Regions from separate parts of the Thermobispora bispora DSM 43833 genome, predicted to be linked through region 1. Evidence: riboswitches for the same ligand, from Rfam matches in the RefSeq annotation. Region 1 holds a riboswitch; the other holds the start of a gene.
The links. A riboswitch is a leader RNA that binds a small molecule or an ion and turns the genes downstream of it on or off. The one in region 1 is predicted to bind S-adenosylmethionine.

Region 1 (10,774 bases):
ATACCGAGGATCACTCCGTGGCAGGCCGCCACGTAGCCGTCTTCCAGTCCGTAGTCGGTGAGCAGCGTGATTATCGAGGTCACACCGGTGACATTACGTCTCCGGCCGCGGAGTGAACAGCCCCGGCACGCCCATTACGATGAAGACGGGCGAGCGACGACGGCGAGGAGGAGCGGATGGACGTCGAGCCGGCCGCCGATGACGGTTGCGCCCTCTCGGAACGGGACCGCCGGATCCTCGCCTTCGAACGGCAGTGGTGGCGGCACGCCGGCTCCAAGGAGCAGGCGATCAGGGAGACCTTCGGGATCCCGGCCACCCGTTACTACCAGTTACTCGGTGAGCTGATCGACCGGCCGGAGAGCTTAGCCTTCGACCCCATGCTGGTGAAGCGGCTCCGGCGGCAGCGCGCCGCCCGCAGGAGGAGCCGGGAGATCCGCCGGTACGGAACGAACGCATGAGACTCCCCGACCACCCCGGGCTGCGATCCCTGCTCGGCGACCCCTCCGGCGCCGTGATCGGGCTGGACTTCGACGGCACCCTCTCCCCGATCGTCCCCGACCCGGACGCCGCCCGGATCCACCCCGAGGCCCCCGAGGTCCTCGCCGATCTCGCCCCGCTCGTCAACGCCGTCGTGATCATCACCGGGCGCCCGCCGGCCACCGCGCTCGCGCTCGGCGCGGCCCCGGACGGCCGGTCGCTCGCCGACGTCCCCGGGCTGGTCATCCTCGGTCACTACGGCATGGAACGGTGGGAGAACGGCCGGATCACCGCGCCGCCCCCGCCGCCCGGGCTGGACGCGGTCCGCGCGGAGCTCCCGGCCATCACCGCGCCCTACGCCGGCGTGCACATCGAGGACAAGGGCCGGGCCGTGGCGGTGCACACCCGCCGGTGCCCCGATCCCGCGGCGGCCCTCGCCGCGCTCACCGAGCCGGTCACCGCGCTCGCCGCGCGGACCGGGCTCATCGTCGAACCGGGCCGGTTCGTGCTCGAGCTGCGCGCGCCCGGGATGGACAAGGGGCAGGCCCTGACCGCGTTCCTCGCCGAACGGCGGGCCCGCTCGGTGCTCTTCGCCGGGGACGACCTCGGCGACCTCGCCGCCTTCCGGGCGGTCGCCGAGGCGGGCATCCCCGGGGTCCGGGTGTGCAGCGGGTCTGCCGAGGTGGCGAAGCTCGCCGCCGAGGCCGACATCGTGGTGGACGGGCCGGACGGGGTCGTCGGGCTGCTGCGGGCCATCGTCGCCGCGCTGCGCCCGGACCGGTGAGCGGCGCCCGCGCGGCCGTGCCGTACCGCCGATCGGGCCCGTGGCGGGGCGGGGGAGCGGGCAGCCGCCGCGGCGTCAGCGGGCGGCGAGGGCGGCGAGCTGCTCCTCGAACCAGCGGCGGGGCGGCATGGCGGTGGACGCCTTCCGCAGCCGGGCGATCCGCCGGATGCGCTCGGTCTCCGGCAGCAGCAGCGCCTCGTGGAGGGCGGCCGCGGTGCCCGAGATGTCGAACGGGTTCACGAGCAGGGAGTCCTGGCCCAGCTCGGCGGCGGCGCCGGCCTCCCGGGAGAGCACGAGCGCGCACCGCTCGGAGAGGATCGGGCCCTCCTTGGCAACGAGGTTCATGCCGTCCCGGATCGGGTTGACCAGGAGCACGTCGGCGAGCCGGTAGGCGGCGAGCGACCGGGCGTAGTCGTCGCGCACGTGGAGGATGATCGGGTCCCAGTCGTCGGTGGCGTACTCGTCCTCGATCTCCTTGGCGCACCGCTGCACCGCGGCCGTGTACTCGCGGTACTCGGGCAGGTCGTGCCGGGACGGGTACGCGAAGGCGAGGTGGACCACCCGGCCGTGCCACTCGGGGTGCTTCTCCAGGAACTCCCGGTAGGCGGTGAGCCCGCGGAGGATGTTCTTGGACAGCTCGGTCCGGTCCACCCGGACGATCAGCTTGCGGTCCCCGATGAGGTCCTTGAGCGCCGCCATGTGGGACTCGACGTCGGGGGCGGTGGCGCGCGCCAGGAGCGCCTCCCCGTCCACGCCGAGCGGATGGACGCCGATCTGCGTGGTCCGCTTGTCGTACCGGACCGTGCGGCGCTCGCGGTCCACGGTCGCGCCGAGGATGACCTCGCAGCAGTCCATGAACGCCGACGCCCAGCGGCCGGTGAGGAAGCCGGCGTGGTCGGCGCCCAGGATGCCGGTGAGCACCTCGGCGGCCACGTCGTCGGGGAGGAGCGAGAAGTACTCGGGCGGGGCCCACGGGGTGTGCGAGAAGTGCGCGATCCGCAGGTCGGGCCGCTGCTCCCGGAGCATCAGCGGGGTCAGTGCGAGGTGGTAGTCCTGCACCATCACCCGGGCCCACGGGGCCGCCTCCTCGGCCAGCGCCGTGGCGAAGGCGTCGTTGTAGTCCCGGTACGCCTGCCACTCCCGCCGGAACGTGGTGTCGAACTGCGGGGCGAGCGAGGTGTTGTACAGCAGGTGGTTGACGTACCAGAGCGTGGAGTTCGCCACGGAGTTGTAGGCGCGGTCGAAGGTCGCGGGCGGGATGTCGAGCATCCGCACCGGGGTGATGTCGTAGCCGCCCTTGTCGATCCGTCCGTTGGGCGCCTTCCGCGCCGCGTACCGGTCGCCTTCGGATATCGCGGCGCAGATCCACAGCGCGTCGGTGCCCTTGACCGCCTCCGTCAGGCCGGACACCAGTCCGCCGGCGCCCCTGGCCATGGTCAGCGAACCGTCTTCCGCGATGGCGAATGAGACGGGGCCCCTATTGGAAGCGATCAGCACCGAGCTGCTCATCTACGCCTCCCCGGGACTCTTCGGGCGCGCATGTCGGAAGATTAATCCAGACGCCACCAATAGCATGTCAAGTGATCTGAAAGGGCTTGATTCGGCATGTCACTGGACGAGACGACCGAGGCTCTGGCGCGCTCGGCCGCTCAAGGCGACCATCGGGCGCTCGGAGAGCTGCTCCGCCGGATCGAGCCCGACGTGCTACGGCACTGCGAGCGGCTGCTGCCGTACCGGCAGGACGCGGAGGAGGCGGCGCAGGACACGCTGCTCGCCGTCGCCCGGAACATCTCGCGGTTCGAGGGCCGGGCGAAGTTCAGCACCTGGCTGCACATCGTGACCGCGAACTGCGCGCGGACGACTTACCGGAATTTGAAGCGGCGCTCCTCCGAGCAGGCCGAGGAGCTGCCCGAGCAGCGCCCGGACCCGCGGCGGGTGAGCGTGATCGCCGGCTCCCGGCTCGACCTGCTCGACGCGATGGAGGCGCTCGAGGCGGAGAAGCCGGAGCTCGCCCAGGCGCTGGTGCTGCGGGACATCTGCGAGCTCGACTACGCGGAGGTGGCCGAGCAGCTCGGCATCCCGATCGGCACGGCCAAATCCCGCATCCATCAGGCCCGCAAGTACGTGCAGAGCGTGCTCGGGGAGGCCTACCGCTGAGACGGCATTTCTCACATCATGAGACGCCATCTCGAAATCGCGGGATGAAAGGGTACAGTGCTTGAGGTGTGACACGGATTTCGCCGTGTGGCACACCGCCCGGGCGGGATTTTCCGCGGCGCGATCGCGGCCTGGCGCCGCAGGCCGTCCGCCGGGCGGACATGTGATCGACAATTGAACATCGCTCATCAAGAGGGGTGGAGGGACCGGCCCTGTGAAGCCCCGGCAACCCTCCCGGTGACTGTGCTCGTATCCGCGAGGCCGGCCGGGACAGGTGCCAATTCCGGCTCCCGGCCAAGGTGGTCGGGAGTGAAGATGAGGGAAAGGCCTCGCCTTCATGGTGCATGTCGAAACCCGTGAGTTCGGCCGTGCCATCGGCCTGTCGTGTCGTGAATGCGGTGCCCTCGAGAAGCTAGGACCGATCTTCGCCTGCTCGCAGTGTTTCGGGCCGCTCGAGGTCGCCTATGACTTCGGTGAGATCAGCCGCGAGGAGATCGTCTCCGGGCCTCCGAACATCTGGCGGTATCGCGCGCTCCTCCCGGTGCCGCCGGACGTCGCTGAGAAGCCCAATCTCGCTCCTGGCTGGACGAAGCTGGTCAAGGCGGACAGGCTCGCCGCCGAACTCGGGCTCCGCTCGCTGTATGTGAAGGACGACTCCGGCAACCCCACCCATTCGTTCAAGGACCGGGTGGTGGCGATCGCGGTCGAGGCGGCGCGCGCCTTCGGCTTCCGCACGCTCTCCTGCTCGTCCACCGGGAACCTCGCCGGTGCGGTCGCGGCGGCGGCCACCCGCGCCGGCCTGGACTCCTGCGTGTTCATCCCGGCGGACCTCGAGGCCGCGAAGATCGTCATGGCCGCGGTGTACGGCGGCCGCATCGTCGGGGTCGAGGGCTCGTACGACGACGTCAACCGCCTCTGCTCGGAGCTGCTCGGCGACCCGCTCGGGGAGAAGTGGGGCTTCGTCAACGTCAACCTGCGGCCCTACTACGCCGAGGGGTCGAAGACGCTCGCCTATGAGATCGCCGAACAGCTCGGCTGGCGGCTGCCCGACCAGATCGTGATCCCGGTGGCGTCCGGGTCGCAGCTCACCAAGATCGACAAGGGGTTCCGCGAGCTCATCAAGCTCGGGCTGGTCGAGGACAAGCCGTACCGCGTCTTCGGCGCCCAGGCCACCGGCTGCGCGCCGGTCGCCCGCGCGTTCAAGGCGGGCCACGACGTGGTGCAGCCGGTCAAGCCGGACACGATCGTCAAGTCGCTCGCGATCGGGAACCCGGCGGACGGCCCGTACGTGCTCGACGTGGTCCGGCGCACCTCGGGCGCGGTGGAGGACGTCGATGATCACGAGGTGGTCGAGGCGATCCGCCTGCTCGCGCGCACCGAGGGCATCTTCGCCGAGACGGCGGGCGGGGTGACCGTCGGCGTCCTGCGCAAGCTGCTCCGGGACGGCCGGCTCGACCCCGACGCCGAGACCGTGGTGCTGAACACGGGCGATGGGCTGAAGACCCTCGACGTGGTCGCCGGCCAGGCGCGCCCGACGGCGGTCATCCGCCCGTCCCTCGACGCGCTCCGTACGGCATTCGCCAACTGATCGGCCTGTTGGACATCGGACACGAAAGCGAGTTGAGATGAGCGTTTCCGTGCGGATTCCCACCATTCTGCGGTCGTACACCGGTGGGGCGGCCGAGGTGCAGGGCGAAGGCGCGACGCTCCGTGAGGTGCTGCAGAAGCTCGACGCCGACTACCCCGGGATCGGCGCCCGGATTCTGGATGAGAACGGCAAGATCCGCCGGTTCGTCAACGTCTACGTGGGCGAGGAGGACGTCCGGTTCGCGCAGGGTCTCGACACCCCGACGCCGGACGGGGTCCAGGTGTCGGTGATCCCCGCCGTCGCCGGGGGCTGCTGAACCTGAGCCGTACGGCCCGGCCGCTCACCGTCCCGGCGGCCGGGCCTTCCTCGTTTCCCCCGGGGCGGCGGCCGGAAACGGTGCGTTCCAGAAATCATTCTCGTTAGGGCGCGGATGGATAATCACCGGATCCCGCGCCCGATGAACTTCTTGCGGAAATCAGCCCATTGAATGCTGTCGCCCTGCGCATTCTCCCGGTAGGGTCGTCGTGATCGACGAAAAACTGGGGGCGATGGTCATGGTCATGGTCTCCAGCACGGCAAGAGGAGTAATAACGTGGCGCAGGGCACCGTCAAATGGTTCGACGCGGAGAAGGGCTACGGCTTCATCGCGGTAGACGGTGGTAAGGACGTGTTCGTGCACTACACCGCGATCCTGATGGACGGCTTCAAGTCCCTCGAGCAGGGCCAGCGGGTGGAGTTCGACATCACCGAGGGCCGGAAGGGCCCGCAGGCGGAGGCCGTGAGGACCATTTGATCCCCCGTCCGAGGTGAACACGAGGTCTGGACCGCGCGGTGCGGACCAGGCCTCTTTTCTCTTTCCGCGGAGCCGTACCGGCTGGTCAGAGTGGCTTCCGCTTGCACTCGAATGGGTAGAGTGCTAGATACATGCATTGGCACTCTAAGGTCGAGAGTGACAATCACCGGGATCGAGGCGATGGGGTCCGCGAAGGAGCCGGACCCAAGCCGTCGCGGGCGTCGGCTCGGTCCGCTGAAGCCACCCTGACAGGGAGGTTAGCCCTATGGCAGCGAAGATGATCGCGTTTGACGAGGACGCCCGGCGCGGTCTCGAGCGCGGGATGAACCAGCTCGCCGACGCCGTGAAGGTGACGCTCGGCCCCAAGGGCCGGAACGTCGTCCTGGAGAAGAAGTGGGGCGCTCCCACGATCACCAACGACGGTGTCTCCATCGCCAAGGAGATCGAGCTCGAGGACCCCTGGGAGAAGATCGGCGCCGAGCTGGTCAAGGAAGTCGCCAAGAAGACCGACGACGTGGCCGGTGACGGCACCACCACGGCCACCGTCCTCGCTCAGGCGCTGGTACGTGAGGGCCTGCGCAACGTCGCCGCCGGTGCCAACCCGATGGCCCTGAAGCGGGGCATCGAGGCCGCCGTCGAGCGCGTCAGCGAGGAGCTCTCCAAGCTGGCCAAGGAGGTGGAGACCAAGGAGCAGATCGCCTCCACCGCCTCGATCTCCGCCGGTGACGCCGAGATCGGCCAGCTCATCGCCGAGGCGATGGACAAGGTCGGCAAGGAAGGCGTCATCACCGTCGAGGAGAGCAACACCTTCGGGCTCGAGCTCGAGCTCACCGAGGGTATGCGCTTCGACAAGGGTTACGTCTCCGGTTACTTCGTGACCGACCCGGAGCGCATGGAGGCGGTCTTCGAGGACCCCTACATCCTCATCGTCAACGCGAAGGTCTCCGCCAACAAGGACCTGCTGCCGCTGCTCGACAAGGTCGTGCAGGCCGGTAAGCCGCTGGTCATCATCGCCGAGGACGTCGAGGGCGAGGCTCTCGCCACCCTCGTCGTCAACAAGATCCGCGGTCTGTTCAAGTCCGTGGCCGTCAAGGCCCCCGGCTTCGGCGACCGCCGCAAGGCGATGCTCCAGGACATCGCCATCCTCACCGGCGGCCAGGTCATCTCCGAGGAGGTCGGCCTCAAGCTCGAGAACGCCACCCTCGACCTGCTCGGCCGCGCCCGCAAGGTCGTCGTCACCAAGGACGAGACCACGATCGTCGACGGTGCCGGTGACCCCGAGGCGATCGCCGGCCGGGTCAACGAGATCCGCGCCGAGATCGAGCGGACCGACTCCGACTACGACCGCGAGAAGCTGCAGGAGCGTCTCGCCAAGCTGGCCGGCGGTGTCGCGGTCATCAAGGCCGGTGCCGCGACCGAGGTCGAGCTCAAGGAGCGCAAGCACCGCATCGAGGACGCGGTCCGGAACGCCAAGGCCGCGGTCGAGGAGGGCATCGTCCCCGGTGGTGGCGTGGCCCTGCTCCAGGCCGGTGCCAAGGCCTTCGACAAGCTGGAGCTGAGCGGCGACGAGGCGACCGGTGCCGCCATCGTCCGCAAGGCCCTGGAGGAGCCGCTCAAGCAGATCGCCATCAACGCCGGTCTCGAGGGCGGCGTCGTGGTCGAGAAGGTGCGCAGCCTTCCGCCGGGCCACGGCCTCAACGCGGCGACCGGTGAGTACGTCGACATGTTCGAGGCGGGCATCATCGACCCGGCCAAGGTGACCCGGTCGGCGCTGCAGAACGCCGCGTCGATCGCCGGGCTGTTCCTCACCACCGAGGCCGTCATCGCCGAGAAGCCCGAGAAGGAGAAGGCCAACGCCACGCCCGGTGGCGACATGGACTTCTGAGCCTGATCGATAACGGGCGTCCAGGGGCGGTTCCCACCGGGGACCGCCCTTTTCCGTTGCCGAGGCCGCCCGCGACCGGGGCCCGCCCGCACCACTCTGTTCCGCCGGTGGCCGGCCGTTCTCCCGCCGCGGCCCCGATGTCCGTCGCCCACCGCGCAGCCCGTCCGCGTGCGCGCGGGCCATCCGCCCCTACCGAACGACGAACGCTCGATAGGAGTAGCCCGTCCGCGTGCGCGCGGGCCACCCATGCCATCCGCCGCCCGATGCCGACCTTCCCGCGTCGTGGTCGCGGGGTTCGCCCTGGCGCCGCCCCGCCGTACGGGGCCACGGCGGCCGGCGAGGAAGTTCTCCCCGTCGCGAGGGCTCCAGCCGGCGAGGACGCGCTCAGCCGGCGAGCGGGCCCGGGAGGTCCCGCCGGTGGAGGACGGTGAGCGAGGTCACCGCCCGGGTGAGCACCACGTAGAGGCGGGCGAGGCCGCGCTCCTCGGCGTCGGCGATGTCGGCGGGCTCCACCAGGACCACGTGGTCGTACTCGAGGCCCTTCGCGACGGTGGCGGGGACGATCAGCACCCGCGCGTCGTCGGGAGCCTCCGGGCCGAGCACCGCGGCCGCCCCGCCGAGCGCGGACGCGATCGCGGGCACGGCCGCGTCCGCGGCGATCACGCCGATCGAGCCCTCGCGCTCGAGCAGCTCCCGCACCGTGCCGGCGACGGCCTCGAGCACGTCGGGCACTCGCCGGACGGTGAGGGACCCGGTCCCCGGGCGGAGCGAGCGGGGCTCGGCGAGGCCGGGGGCGATCGCGGGGAGCAGCCGGGCGGCGAAGCCGAGGATCTCCCGGGGCACGCGGAAGCCGACGGTGAGCTCGACGATCTCGCCGCCGGGCTGGCCGAGGTGCTCGAGCACCTCCTTCCACGACCGCGCCGCCCACGGGGTCGTCCCCTGCGCCAGGTCGCCGAGCACGGTCGCCGACCCGGTGCGGCAGCGCCGCCCCAGCGCGCGGAGCTGCATGGGGGAGAGGTCCTGGGCCTCGTCGATGACGAGGTGGCCCTGGGAGGGGGTCCGTTCGATCAGGTCGGCTAGCTCGTCGAGGAGGGCGGCGTCCGCGGCCGACCACTTCGCCGACCGGGGTGAGCGGTACGGCTTCCGCCAGAGGATCAGCTCCTGCTCGGCGGGGGACAGGTGCGGCCCGGCGGCCTGGGCGAGGAACTCCGGGTCGGAGAGCAGCCGGTGGAGCACCTGCTCGGGGGTGAGCTTCGGCCACACCGCGTCGACCAGTGCCTTGACCGGCCGGGATCTGGCCACCGCGTCCTGCACCCGGTCGTCCGGCGCCTGGCCGCGCCGTTCCATCTGGACGAGCACGGCGTGGGCGAGCCGCTGGGCGAGCATGGCGCGGCCCGGGCCGTACCGGGTCGTGCCGCGCAGCGCGGCCACGATCTCGCTGATCTCGTACTCGGGCACCCGGAAGCGGTCGATGCCCCGGGTGACGAGCAGGCCCTCCTCCGGCCGGCGCACGTGCAGCCAGAGCGCCCGCCTGAGCACCTCGGCCATCCGGGCGTCGCCCTTGACCGCGGCGACCGCGGGATCCTCCGGGTGCGCGGGGCCGCCGAGCAGCTCGGTCACGGTCGTCTGGTCGACCGTCACCTCGCCGAGGGCGGGGAGCACCGAGGAGATGTAGGAGAGGAACGCGCGGTTCGGGCCCACGATGGTCACGCCCGACCGGGTCAGCCGCTCCCGGTGGGTGAACAGCAGGTAGGCGGCGCGGTGCAGCCCCACGGCCGTCTTGCCGGTGCCCGGCGCCCCCTGCACGCAGACCGTGGTGGCCAGGTCCCGGCGGACGATCTCATCCTGGTCCGGCTGGATGGTGGCGACGATGTCCCGCATCGGGCCGGTGCGGGGCCGCTCGATCTCCTCCAGGAGGATCCGGCTCTGCTCGAGGGGCCGGCCGTCGAGCGGCTCGTCCTCGTACGCGGTGAGCTCGCCGCCCCGGTAGCCGAACCGGCGGCGGAGCGCGACGCCCATCGGGTCCGCCGGGCTCGCCTGGTAGAACGCCCGGGCGACCGGGGCCCGCCAGTCGATCACCATGGGCCGGCCGTCCGGGTCGTGGACGTGCCTGCGGCCGACGTAGATCGTGTGCGGGAGGTCGTCGCCGGCCGCGCGGTCGAGCCGGCCGAAGAAGAGCGGGGTGTCCGGGTGGTCGGCGAGCGCGGCGATCCGCTGATCGAGGAGGCCCCGGAGCACCTCCCGGGAGACCCAGTCGCCCGCCGCGTCCGCGGAGAGGGATTCGGCGTGTTCGCGCATGGCGCGCAGCGCGGCCCGTGACGCTGCGAGATGGGCGCGCTCCGCCTCGAGCACGGTATCGGACATACGGAAAAGCTCCTTAACCGACGGAAACAATGCCGAAGAGCTGAGCGGCGCCGCAAAAACGAGGAGCTTATCCGACGTGCGGGCGGCAGATCAACTGAATATCACGATCCGTTGTGGATGTCCGTAAATATGGGAGTATTTGGAGTGATTTGTCGGTAGCAGTAGGGTATTCCGCATCTCGGTTGATCGATGCGAGGGGCAGATCGCGAGGGGGTGATCCGGTTGCCACGGTCCCGCGGGATCTCCTGGACGTGATTCCCGTCGGAGCCATCCCCGGCGAGGTCATCTCGCCGGGTCCTCCTCGCCCACGTCGCCGGCGTCGATGATGCGGTACGCGTACCCCTGCTCGGCGAGGAAGCGCTGGCGGTGCGCGGCGAACTCCTGATCGACGGTGTCGCGGCTCACGATCGAGTAGAACCGGGCGCCCCCGCCGCCCGGCTTGGGGCGGAGCACCCGGCCGAGCCGCTGCGCCTCCTCCTGGCGTGACCCGAAGGTTCCGGAGACCTGGATCGCGACCGTGGCCTCCGGCAGGTCAATGGAGAAGTTCGCCACCTTCGAGACCACGAGCACCGGGATCTCCCCGTCGCGGAACGCCTGGAACAGGCGCTCCCGCTCCCGCACCCGGGTCTCCCCTTTGATCACGGGCGCGTTCAGGTGCGCGCCGAGCTCGTCGAGCTGATCCACGTACTGGCCGATGATCAGAATCTGCTCGCCCGCGTGCCGGCG
Region 2 (10,774 bases), 160 kb from region 1:
GCTGGGCCCGCCCCGCCGCCGCGTGACCTCCCAGGCCGATCAGCAGCAGCGAGAACGCGGCGGCCGACGCCACCGGGGAGAGCACCGCCCCGGATCCGGCGGTGTCCTGCCCGGCGACGTCCGGCCCGGTCGCGGCACCCGCCGCGGCCGACAGCCCCAGCACCCCGGCCCCCAGGCCCACGGCGATCACGAGCAGCCACAGCCGCCGGCGCACCGTGACCGGGTACGGGGTGGCGAAGGTGCGCTGCAGCTCCGGCATGACCTCGCGGGCCATGACGCCGACCGCGCACACCCCCGCGACCAGCGGCAGCAGCGCGCCCGGCAGCCGGACCGCGAGGAACTCGCGCATGCCGCCACCGGCCATCACCGCCACGAGCGCCGCGCACGACGCCACCGCCACGGGGGTGCCGAGCGCGACCGGACCGCATCGGCGCATCTCATGCCGCCACAGCTCGACCGGGACGATCGTCATATCAGGGCGGTAGCGGCGGGCGGCCGATCGGTTCAGTGCGCCGTGACGATCTTCCGGCTCGCCGGTGCGGCGGGTCGGCCGGCGTTGGTGCCGGCCCGCCGCGGCCCCGCGGGTAGGTGCGGGCGCCCGGCCGGGCCACGGAGGAGGCCGAGCCGCTCGGCCCGAGCGGCTCCGGCTGGTCCCGGTCGCGGGGCCTCCGGCCGGTTCCGCGGCCGCGGACCCGTCGAGGCGTGAGCTCTCCTGGGCCGCGGACTAGATCCTGACCTTGAGCTCCCGCAGGCCGCGGATGATGTACTGCGGCTTCCACTCCGGCTCGGTCACCGGCTCGATCGCCGGCGCGGCGCGGAGCAGGGCGCGGAACGACTCCTGCAGCTCGACCCGGGCGAGCGGCGCGCCGAGGCAGAAGTGGATCCCGGCGCCGAAGGTGAGGTGCGGGTTGGGGTCCCGGCCGAGGTCGAGCCGGTCGGGGTCGTCGAACACCTCCGGGTCCCGGTTCGCCGAGCCGAACAGCAGCGCGACCTCCGAGCCGCGGGGGATCCGCACCCCGTGGACCTCGATCTCCTCGAGCACCCATCGCTCGAACATCTGGGCGGGGGTGTCGAAGCGCAGCAGCTCCTCGATGGCGGTGGGCAGCAGCTCGGGCTCGGCGCGGAGCCGCTCCAGCGTGCCGGGGTTGCGGAAGAGCGCCCACCACGCGCTCCCCGTGGCGTTGACCGTGGCCTCGTGGCCGGCGTTGAGCAGCAGCACGCAGGTGCCGATCAGCTCGTCCTCGGTGAGCCGGTCGCCGTCGTCCGCGATCCGGGCGAGGGTGGAGATCATGTCGTCGCCCGGCCGCTCGCGGCGCTCCCGGGCGAGCTCGCGCAGGTAGTCGGCGAACTCGACGGCCGCCCGCACCGCGGTGTGCTGCGCCTCGAGCGGCGGGTTGAGCTCGTACATCTTGCACATGTCGGCCGACCAGGGCCGGAGCAGGTGCCGGTCGGCCTCGGGGATGCCGAGCATCTCCGCGATCACGGTGACCGGGAGCGGCTCGGCCACCTCGGCGATGAGGTCGCCGCCTCCGCTCTCGGCGAACCGGGTGGCGAGCTCGGTCGCGATCTGCCGGATCCGCGGGCGGAGCGACTCGACCATCCGCGGGGTGAACGCCTTGGACACCAGCCGGCGCAGCCGGGTGTGGACGGGCGGCTCCACGTCGAGCATCCCGGCGCGGACCACCCGCCAGAACGGCTCCTGGAACTCGGGCTCCGGCTGCCGGCCGAACTCCTCGTGCGTGGCCACGTGCAGGTAGGAACGGCCGAGCCGGCGGTGGTCGCGCAGCAGCGCGTTCACGTCGGCGTAGCGGGAGATCAGCCACTGGTTGGTCGGCTCGAAGTAGCTGACCGGCTCCTTCTCCCGCAGCTCGCGATAGACCTCGTACGGGTGCGCGATGAACTCAGGGCTCCACGGATCAAACGCCACAAACCCACCATATGGGTCGGCCGTTACCGGGACCATCAACCGGAGGTCACACCCGGATCACGTGGCGAACACCCGGAACCTCCCGATCCGGTCCCGCCGGCGCACCGCGATCGGCTATAGTGCCGCCCAGGTAACGAGTGCCAGCGTCAAGCCCCGGCTTGCTGGCCGGCAACCCTCCCGTCCGCGGCGGGGTGCCCCGGGTGAGGACCAGGCCCGGCACGAGGTGTGCCGAGGCAAGCGCGGACTCCGGCAACGCCTCGTCGGAGTCCCTGACTCCGAGGAGGTCGGCGTTGTCCGTCGTTCTGTCCACGCGTCCGTTCGCTTCCCGCACGTCCACGGCCACCCCCGGATCCACGGCCCCGGCCGCCGGCGTCCCGGACGCTCCGCCCGCGGCCGCCGCGGCCCCGGCCGCGCACCGGCCCGGGGAGCGCCCGATCCCCGCGGTCATCGGCGCCGACCTGCGGGTGCCCGTGCGCGGCGGCGGGCTCGTGCCGTACGCGAACCTCGACTACGCGGCGAGCGCGCCCTGCCTCGAGCCGGTGTACGCGGCGGTCACCGCCGCGCTCCCCGCCTACTCCAGCGTCCACCGGGGCGCCGGGTACGCCTCCCGGCTCACCACCGCCCGCTACGAGCGGGCCAGGGAGACCGTGCGCGCGTTCGCGGGAGCCCGGCCCGACGACGCGGTGGTGTTCACCCGGAACACCACGGACGCGATGAACCTGCTCGCCCGCTGCCTGCCCGAGGGCACCACGGTGGTGGTCTTCGACACCGAGCACCACGCGTCCCTGCTCCCCTGGCCCCGCGCGGTACGGCTCGCCCCGCCGGCCTTCCCCGGCGAGGCGGTCCGCATGGCCGACGAGGCGCTCGCCGGGATCGACGGGCCCGCCCTGCTCGTGGTCACCGCCGCCTCCAACGTCACCGGCGAGCTGTGGCCGGTCGCCGCGCTCGCCCACATCGCCCACCGGCACGGCGCGCGGATCGCCGTGGACGCCGCCCAGTTCGCGCCCCACCGGCCGCTCGACATCACCGCCCTCGACCTCGACTACGCCGCCTTCTCCGGGCACAAGCTCTACGCCCCCTTCGGCGCCGGCGCCCTCATCGGCCGGCCGGACTGGCTCGCCCAGGCCGAGCCGTACCTGCGGGGCGGCGGCGCGGTGCGGTCCGTGGCCGAGACCGTGGAGTGGAGCGACGACCCCGAGGCCCGGCACGAGGCGGGCACCCCGAACGTGCTCGGCGCGATCGCGCTCGCCGCGGCGTGCGAGGCCCTCGGCGCCACCGGCTGGACGCCGCTGATCCGCGAGGAGGAGCGGCTGCTCGCCCGGCTCCGGGCCGGGCTCGCCGCCATCGACGGGGTGCACGAGCTCTGCCTGTGGGAGCCCGACCACCCGCGGGTCGGCATCGTCTCCTTCGTCGTCGCCGGCCGCCCCGCCCGCGAGGTCGCCGAGGAGCTCGCCACCGGTCACGGCATCGGCGTCCGCGACGGCAGGTTCTGCGCCCACCCGTTCGTGCGGCACCTCATCGCGGCCCGGCTCCCCGGAGCGGCCGCCGCCGGCGGGTGCGGGGACGGCTCGATCGGCGCGGTGCGCGCCTCGATCGGCATCGGCACCACCGACGAGCACATCGACCGCCTCCTCGCCGCGCTCCGGGAGATCGCCCGCGGGTGAGCCGGTGCGGCCGTGACCGGGGAGCCGCCCGGCATGGGAGCATGGCGGTATGAGCGAGGAGGGCGTGCGGCGAGAACGCGTGGTCGGCATCGGCGCCGGCGCCGAAGGGCTGCCGTCGAAGGAGCTGGCCACCGAGGACATGGTCCTGAACATCGGGCCGCAGCATCCGTCGACGCACGGAGTGCTCCGGCTCCGGCTCACCCTCGACGGCGAGCGGATCGTCCAGGCCGAGCCGATCGTCGGCTACATGCACCGCGGGGCCGAGAAGCTCTTCGAGGTCCGCGACTACCGGCAGATCATCGTGCTGGCGAACCGGCACGACTGGCTCTCGGCCTTCGCCAACGAGCTGGGGGTGGTGCTCGCGGTCGAGCGCATGCTCGGCATGGAGGTCCCCCCGCGCGCGGTCTGGGCCCGGACCCTGCTCGCCGAGCTCAACCGGGTGCTCAACCACCTCATGTTCCTCGGCTCCTACCCGCTCGAGCTCGGCGCGATCACCCCGGTCTTCTACGCGTTCCGGGAGCGCGAGACCCTGCAGCGGGTGATGGAGGAGATCTCCGGCGGCCGCATGCACTACATGTTCAACCGGGTGGGCGGGCTCAAGGAGGACCTGCCGCTCGGCTGGCTCGACCGGGTCACCGCGGCCGTCGCCGCGATCCGGCGGCGCCTGCCCGACCTGGAGGAGCTCGTCGCGGGGAACGAGATCTTCCTCGCCCGGACCAAGGGGATCGGCGTCCTCGACCGGGACACGATCCTGCAGTACGGCGTGAGCGGGCCGATCGCCCGGGCCTCCGGGGTCGACTTCGACCTGCGCCGGGACGAGCCCTACCTCGCCTACGGCGAGCTGCCGGTGAAGGTGGTGACCCGCACGGCCGGCGACTGCCTCGCGCGATTCGAGGTCCTGCTCGAGCAGGTGAAGGTCTCCCTCGACCTCGCCGACGCCTGCGTGGCGCGGCTGCGCGAGCTCCCGCCCGGCCCGATCAACCAGCGGCTGCCCAAGGTGCTGAAGGTGCCCGAGGGCCACACCTACGCCTGGACCGAGAACCCGCTCGGCATCAACGGGTACTACCTGGTCTCCCGCGGGGACAAGACGCCCTGGCGCCTCAAGCTCCGCAGCGCCTCGTTCAACAACGTGCAGGTGCTCCGCGAGGTGCTCCCGGGCAACCTCGTCTCGGACATGATCGCGATCCTCGGCTCGATGTTCTTCGTGGTCGGCGACATCGACAAGTGACGCCGGGCCTCCCGGACCTCCTGCAGGCCGGCCCCGCCGCGGCGGCCCGGGCCGGCGCCGGATCAGCGCGGGCCCTCCGTGGCGCCCGGCGGCCCACCGCCCGCGCCGCCCTCCTCGCCCTCGGGCCTGCGGGGGACGCGGCAGCAGTACTCCAGGAAGAGCGCCGCGCAGATGAGGATCACGCACGAGATGAACGAGCCGCCGCCGATCAGCGCGTCCTGACGCGGCTTGGGCAGGGTGAGCAGGTCGAGCACCCGGAACACGAACCCGGCGAACACCCCGGCGAGCATCGCGGCCGCGTGCGAGGTCGCCTTGGCGAACGCGGCCAGCCGTACCACGGCGAGCGGCTCGACCGGCTTCGTGCCCGGCCGGCGGAGGATCCTCGCCCGGGTGAGCCACCCGGTGTAGGCCTCGCCGAGCGCGAGCAGCAGCGTCGTCGGGATCGCCGTCCACGGCAGCGTCGGCAGCATGGAGTAGCTGCGCTGCAGCACACCCCAGGTGGCCAGCGCGAACACGGTCACCAGACCGACGAGCACCCCGGGATTGCTCGGTCTCACTCGCGCTCCTCGTCAGCCGGGAGGTTGCAGGGACAGATCGGGCCGGAGCCGTACCCCGCTGCGGTCCACCCTGTCGAGCAGGTCACGGATCGGGCCGTGCCCGGGCAGCACCGCGTCCGGCTCGACCTCCGCCCAGGGCACCAGGACGAAGGCCCGCTCGTGCGCCCGCGGGTGCGGCAGGGTGAGCTCGGGGTCATCGGACACGATGTCGCCCACCTTGATCAGGTCGATGTCGAGCGTGCGCGGCCCCCACCGCACCTCCCGGGTACGGCCGAAGGCCTCCTCGATGCTCTGCACCCGCTCGAGCAGGACGCGCGGGGGGTGGGCGGTCTCCACCACGAGCACGGCGTTGAGGTAGGGCCCCTGCTCCGGGCCGCCCACCGGCTCCGTCTCATACACGGACGATATCGCCACGAGCGTGAGCCCGGGGGCGTCGAAGAGCGCGTCCACCGCGCCCTGCAGGTACTCGATCCGGCGGCCCAGGTTGCTGCCGAGCGAGAGAACCGCCCTCATGCCCGACCCCTCCTGATCGTGACCACCACATCGCCGAACGGCACCGGTATCGGCGCCGACGGCTTGTGCACGGACACCTCGGCCGCCTCCACCACCTCGTGGGCGAGGCAGGCGGACGCGAGCCGCTCGGCGAGCGTCTCGATGAGGTTGACCGGCTCGCCCTCGATGATCCGGACCAGCTCCACGGCGAGGGCGCCGTAGTCCACGGTCTTGGTCAGGTCGTCCGCGGCGGCGGCCGGGGCGGTGTCGAGGTGGAGCGTGACGTCGACGACGAACTCCTGGCCGAGCTCCCGCTCGGCGGGAAGGCAGCCGTGCCGCCCCCGGGCCCGCAGGCCGACCAGCCGGATGGTGTCCCGGCCCACCGCGGCCGTGGCCGGCGGGCGGGAGTTCCCGGTCTCCGTCACGCGCGTCCGTCCTCCTCACCCTGGAGCACCGGGGATCCGTGGTAGAGCCAGAGCCGCCACCCGTCCTCGGTGCGCAGGTAGGTGTGGCTCGCCACCACGCGCCCGGCGGCGAAGCCCGGCTCGCCCGCGCCGGGGGCGGTGAGGATGTTCTCCGCGCAGGTGAGCACGGCCACGTCGCCGAAGACGTTCGCCTCCACGTCGGTCAGCACGAACTGGATGTAGGGCGTGTTCGCCATGATCAGCGCCCACGAGCGCAGCACCTCGGACCGCCCGCTCAGCATCGGCCACCCGGGATGCACGCACTTGGGCACCCGGTCGGCGGTGTCCTCGGCCCAGATCTCCGACATCGCCTGGAAGTCGCCGCGCTCGATCGCGTCGTAGAACGCCTGGTGGAGTTCCACGAGCTCCTTCATCGCCGGCTCCCGCTGGGGTGCTTCGCCTCGGTCGCGGCCCAGACGGCCGCGACCCGGACGGCGTCCACGTTCGGGCGGACCGAATGCACCCGGACGCACCAGGCACCGGCGCGCGCGGCGAGCGCGCTGACCGCGACGGTGGCGTCGTCGCACTCGGCGAACGGCCGCGGGGTTCCGTCGGGGCCGGCGAGCAGCCGGCCGAGGAAGCGCTTCCTGGAGGCCCCGATGAGCAGCGGCCGGCCGAGCCGGTGGAGCTCGTCCATGGCGGCGAGCAACGCCCAGTTGTGCTCCGGGCGCTTGGAGAAGCCGAGCCCCGGGTCGAGGATGAGCTGCTCCTCCCGCACCCCCAGGCCGAGCACCGAGTCGACCCGCTTGCGCAGCTCCTCGCAGACCTCGGTGACCACGTCGGCGTAGATCGCGCGGCTGTCCATGTCCGCGCTGTGCCCGCGCCAGTGCATCACCACGTACGGCACGCCCGCCTCGGCCACCACGCGGGGCATGGCGGGATCGGCCAGGCCCCCGCTCACGTCGTTGACGAGCGCGGCCCCGGCCTCCACGGCCGCCTGGGCGACCTCCGCGCGCATGGTGTCCACGCTGACGGTCACGCCCTCCTGGGCGAGGGCGCGGATCACGGGCACGACCCGGCGCAGCTCCTCCTCCAGCGAGACGCGCAAGGCGCCCGGGCGGGTCGACTCGCCACCGACGTCGACGATGTCGGCGCCCTCGGCCACGAGCTCGAGGCCGTGCCGGATCGCGCTGTCGGTGTCGAACCAGCGGCCGCCGTCGGAGAAGGAGTCCGGGGTGACGTTGACGACGCCCATGACCAGACAGCGCCCGGGGTCGGGCAGCCCGGGGACGCTCCATGTGGTCATGGAGCCAAGCCTATGGGGTGAGAGGTCACATTTGGTCCATGAAGGATGTCCCTGTCGATAACGAAGGGAACCGGGATTCCGTCACCTCCGCAGGATGAGCGACATGGCCTCGGCGCGGGTCGCCTCGCAGGTGCGGAAGTCGCCGCGCACCGCCGAGGTGATCGTCTTGGCCCCGGGCTTGCGCACCCCGCGCATGGTCATGCACATGTGCTCGGCCTCGATCACCACGATCACCCCGCGGGGCTCGAGCACCTGCATCAGGCCGTCGGCGATCTGCGAGGTCATCCGCTCCTGGAGCTGAGGGCGGCGGGCGTAGACGTCCACCAGCCTCGCCAGCTTCGACAGGCCCGTGACCTTCCCCTTCTCGTTCGGGGTGTACCCGATGTGCGCCACGCCGTAGAACGGCAGGAGGTGGTGCTCGCACATCGACATGACCTCGATGTCCTTGACCAGGACCATCTCGTCGTGGTCCGCGTCGAACATCGTGGTCAGCGCGTCCTCGGGCCGCTGGCCGAGGCCGGAGAACTGCTCGGCGTACGCTCGCGCGACCCGGGCCGGGGTGTCCCGGAGGCCCTCACGGTCGGGATCCTCACCGATCCCGATGAGGATCTCGCGGACGGCCCGCTCGATGCGCGCACGATCGAAGTTCGGAGGGGGAACCGTCACGGCTAGGCCTCATCCCGCTGCTGTGCACTCTGTTCGCTCGCCGGCCCGCTCGTCGCCGTGCCCGAACCGGCCGCGGAGCCCGCCGCGGTACCGGCCGGCGGCAGCGCGGCGCCGTTGCCGTTGGCCCGCTCCTTCGGCGTGAGCACGGGAGGCCGGTCGGAGGGGAGCCGCTTGCCGTACCCGGCGTACGAGGGGCGCTTCTGCCGCGGCACCACCGGCTTGAAGATCTCGAGGACCTGCTGACGGGAGAGGGTCTCCTTCTCCATCAGCTCGAGGACCAGGTTGTCGAGCACGTCCCGGTACTCGACGAGGATCTCCCAGGCCCGGTCGTGCGCGATCTCGATGAGCCGGCGGACCTCCTCGTCGATCGCCGAGGCGATGCGCTCGGAGTAGTCCCGCTCGTGCCCCATCTCGCGGCCGAGGAACACCTCACCGGTGCCGCTGCCGAACTTCCGCGCGCCCAGCCGCTCGCTCATGCCGTACTCGGTGACCATGCGGCGGGCGAGCTGGGTCGCCTTCTCGATGTCGTTGGCGGCGCCCGTGGTCGGCTCGTGGAAGACCAGCTCCTCGGCGGCCCGGCCACCGAGCAGCATGGCGAGCTGGTCCATCATCTCGGACCTGGTCGCGAGGAACTTGTCCTCCATCGGGAGGGTCATCGTGTACCCGAGCGCGCGGCCCCGCGACAGGATGGTGATCTTGTGCACCGGGTCGGCGTTGGGGAGCGCGTGTGCCACCAGGGCGTGCCCGCCCTCGTGGTACGCGATGATCTTCTTCTCCTCGTCGGACATGACCCGGGACTTCCGCTCGGGCCCGGCCATCACCCGGTCGATGGCCTCCTCGAGGGTGGCCATCGTGATCTGCTTCTGGTCCTGGCGGGCGGTGAGCAGCGCCGCCTCGTTGATCACGTTCGCCAGGTCCGCACCGGTGAAGCCCGGGGTCCGGCGGGCGATCACGTCGAGGTCCACGTCGGGGGCGAACGGCTTGCCCCGGCCGTGCACCCGCAGGATCGCCTTCCGGCCCTCCAGGTCCGGCCGGTCGATCACGATCTGCCGGTCGAAACGGCCGGGACGGAGCAGGGCGGGGTCGAGGATGTCGGGGCGGTTGGTCGCGGCGATGAGGATCACGCCGCCCTTCACGTCGAACCCGTCCATCTCGACCAGGAGCTGGTTCAGGGTCTGCTCGCGCTCGTCGTGGCCACCGCCGAGGCCCGCGCCGCGGTGCCGGCCGACCGCGTCGATCTCGTCGATGAAGATGATCGCGGGGGCGTTCGCCTTGGCCTGCTCGAACAGGTCACGGACCCGGGACGCGCCGACGCCGACGAACATCTCCACGAAGTCGGAGCCGGAGATCGAGTAGAACGGCACCCCGGCCTCACCGGCCACCGCCCGGGCCAGCAGCGTCTTACCGGTTCCCGGCGGGCCGTACAGCAGGACGCCCTTGGGGATCTTGGCGCCGATCGCCTGGAACTTCGCCGGGTTCTGCAGGAACTCCTTGATCTCCTGGAGCTCCTCGATGGCCTCATCGACGCCCGCCACGTCGGCGAAGGTCGTCTTGGGGGTGTCCTTGGTGATCAGCTTGGCCCGCGACTTGCCGAAGTTCATCACCCGGGAGCCACCGCCCTGCATCTGGTTCATGATGAACAGGAAGATCAGGACGATGATGATGATCGGCAAGAAGCTGACCAGCAGGCTGACGAGGAAGTTCTCCTTGGGCACCTCGACCGTCCAGCCCTTGGCGGGCTTGGCCTCGGCCAGTGCCTGCGTGAGCTGGACCCCCTGACCTTCGACCCAGGAAGCCTGGATGCGGTCCGTGGTCTTCCCCGCGACCTGGATCGGCCGGACCAGCGTGAGCTCGATCCGCTGATCCTTGTCGATCACAGTGGCGTTCTTGACATTGCCCTGCTGAATCTGCTGGACGACCGTGGAGGTGTCGGCCTTGGTGTAGTTGCCCTCCCCGTTGAACATGGTGGAGACCAACAGGAGGAGCAAAACCACGCCCAGGATCCACAGCAGTGGGCCACGTGTAAGTCGCTTGAGATCCATCCGTTGCGGAACCCCGACGGGCCCGTCCCTTTCCTGACCTAGGCCTGTCCCGGAAACCCGGGTCGCGGCATCCTTTACCGCTTCTTCAGAACTACCCAGGGGCGCCGGTCCGGTACCCCTGGGCTATCTGAAGGTACACCCGGCCGCCGTTTCGGGTAAGCGTCCCGAACGGCGCCGCTGCCATTCCAACGTACGTCAGGCTCGGCCGTGTTCCCCCGCCGGGTACGGGAATCCACCCTCCCGGAGGCGATTCGCTCAGGGCTTACTCGCCCTGGTGCTCGTACACGTGCGGGGCGAGGGTCCCGATGAAGGGCAGGTTGCGGTAGCGCTCCGCGTAGTCCAGCCCGTACCCGATGACGAACTCGTTCGGGATGTCGAACCCGACGTACCGCACGTCGATCGGCACCTTCACCGCGTCGGGCTTGCGGAGCAGGGTGCAGATCTCCACCGAGGCCGGGCCGCGGGACTTCAGGTTGTTCACCAGCCAG

Region 2: linked by a shared signal. The riboswitch ahead of TBIS_RS17130 (aminotransferase class V-fold PLP-dependent enzyme) and the one ahead of thrC (threonine synthase) in region 1 are both predicted to bind S-adenosylmethionine.

What each region holds. Positions count from the first base shown of each region.
Region 1 is NC_014165.1:3,852,962-3,863,735, reverse strand. It holds gene TBIS_RS16435 (SAM hydrolase/SAM-dependent halogenase family protein) at 1-83, opposite strand, end outside; gene TBIS_RS16430 (DUF3263 domain-containing protein) at 177-458, shown strand; gene otsB (trehalose-phosphatase) at 455-1,261, shown strand; gene TBIS_RS16420 (alpha,alpha-trehalose-phosphate synthase (UDP-forming)) at 1,337-2,770, opposite strand; gene TBIS_RS16415 (RNA polymerase sigma factor) at 2,867-3,418, shown strand; SAM riboswitch class I at 3,601-3,740, shown strand; gene thrC (threonine synthase) at 3,756-5,006, shown strand; gene TBIS_RS16405 (MoaD/ThiS family protein) at 5,044-5,322, shown strand; gene TBIS_RS16400 (cold-shock protein) at 5,599-5,799, shown strand; gene groL (chaperonin GroEL) at 6,065-7,684, shown strand; gene TBIS_RS16390 (HelD family protein) at 8,069-10,048, opposite strand; gene TBIS_RS16385 (DNA repair helicase XPB) at 10,331-10,774, opposite strand, start outside.
Region 2 is NC_014165.1:4,013,564-4,024,337, forward strand. It holds gene TBIS_RS17120 (hypothetical protein) at 1-472, opposite strand, end outside; gene TBIS_RS17125 (cytochrome P450) at 725-1,927, opposite strand; SAM riboswitch class IV at 2,057-2,173, shown strand; gene TBIS_RS17130 (aminotransferase class V-fold PLP-dependent enzyme) at 2,362-3,591, shown strand; gene TBIS_RS17135 (NADH-quinone oxidoreductase subunit D) at 3,641-4,819, shown strand; gene TBIS_RS17140 (DUF3180 domain-containing protein) at 4,882-5,376, opposite strand; gene folK (2-amino-4-hydroxy-6-hydroxymethyldihydropteridine diphosphokinase) at 5,389-5,889, opposite strand; gene folB (dihydroneopterin aldolase) at 5,886-6,293, opposite strand; gene TBIS_RS17155 (nuclear transport factor 2 family protein) at 6,290-6,706, opposite strand; gene folP (dihydropteroate synthase) at 6,703-7,578, opposite strand; gene folE (GTP cyclohydrolase I FolE) at 7,660-8,244, opposite strand; gene ftsH (ATP-dependent zinc metalloprotease FtsH) at 8,247-10,286, opposite strand; gene hpt (hypoxanthine phosphoribosyltransferase) at 10,549-10,774, opposite strand, start outside.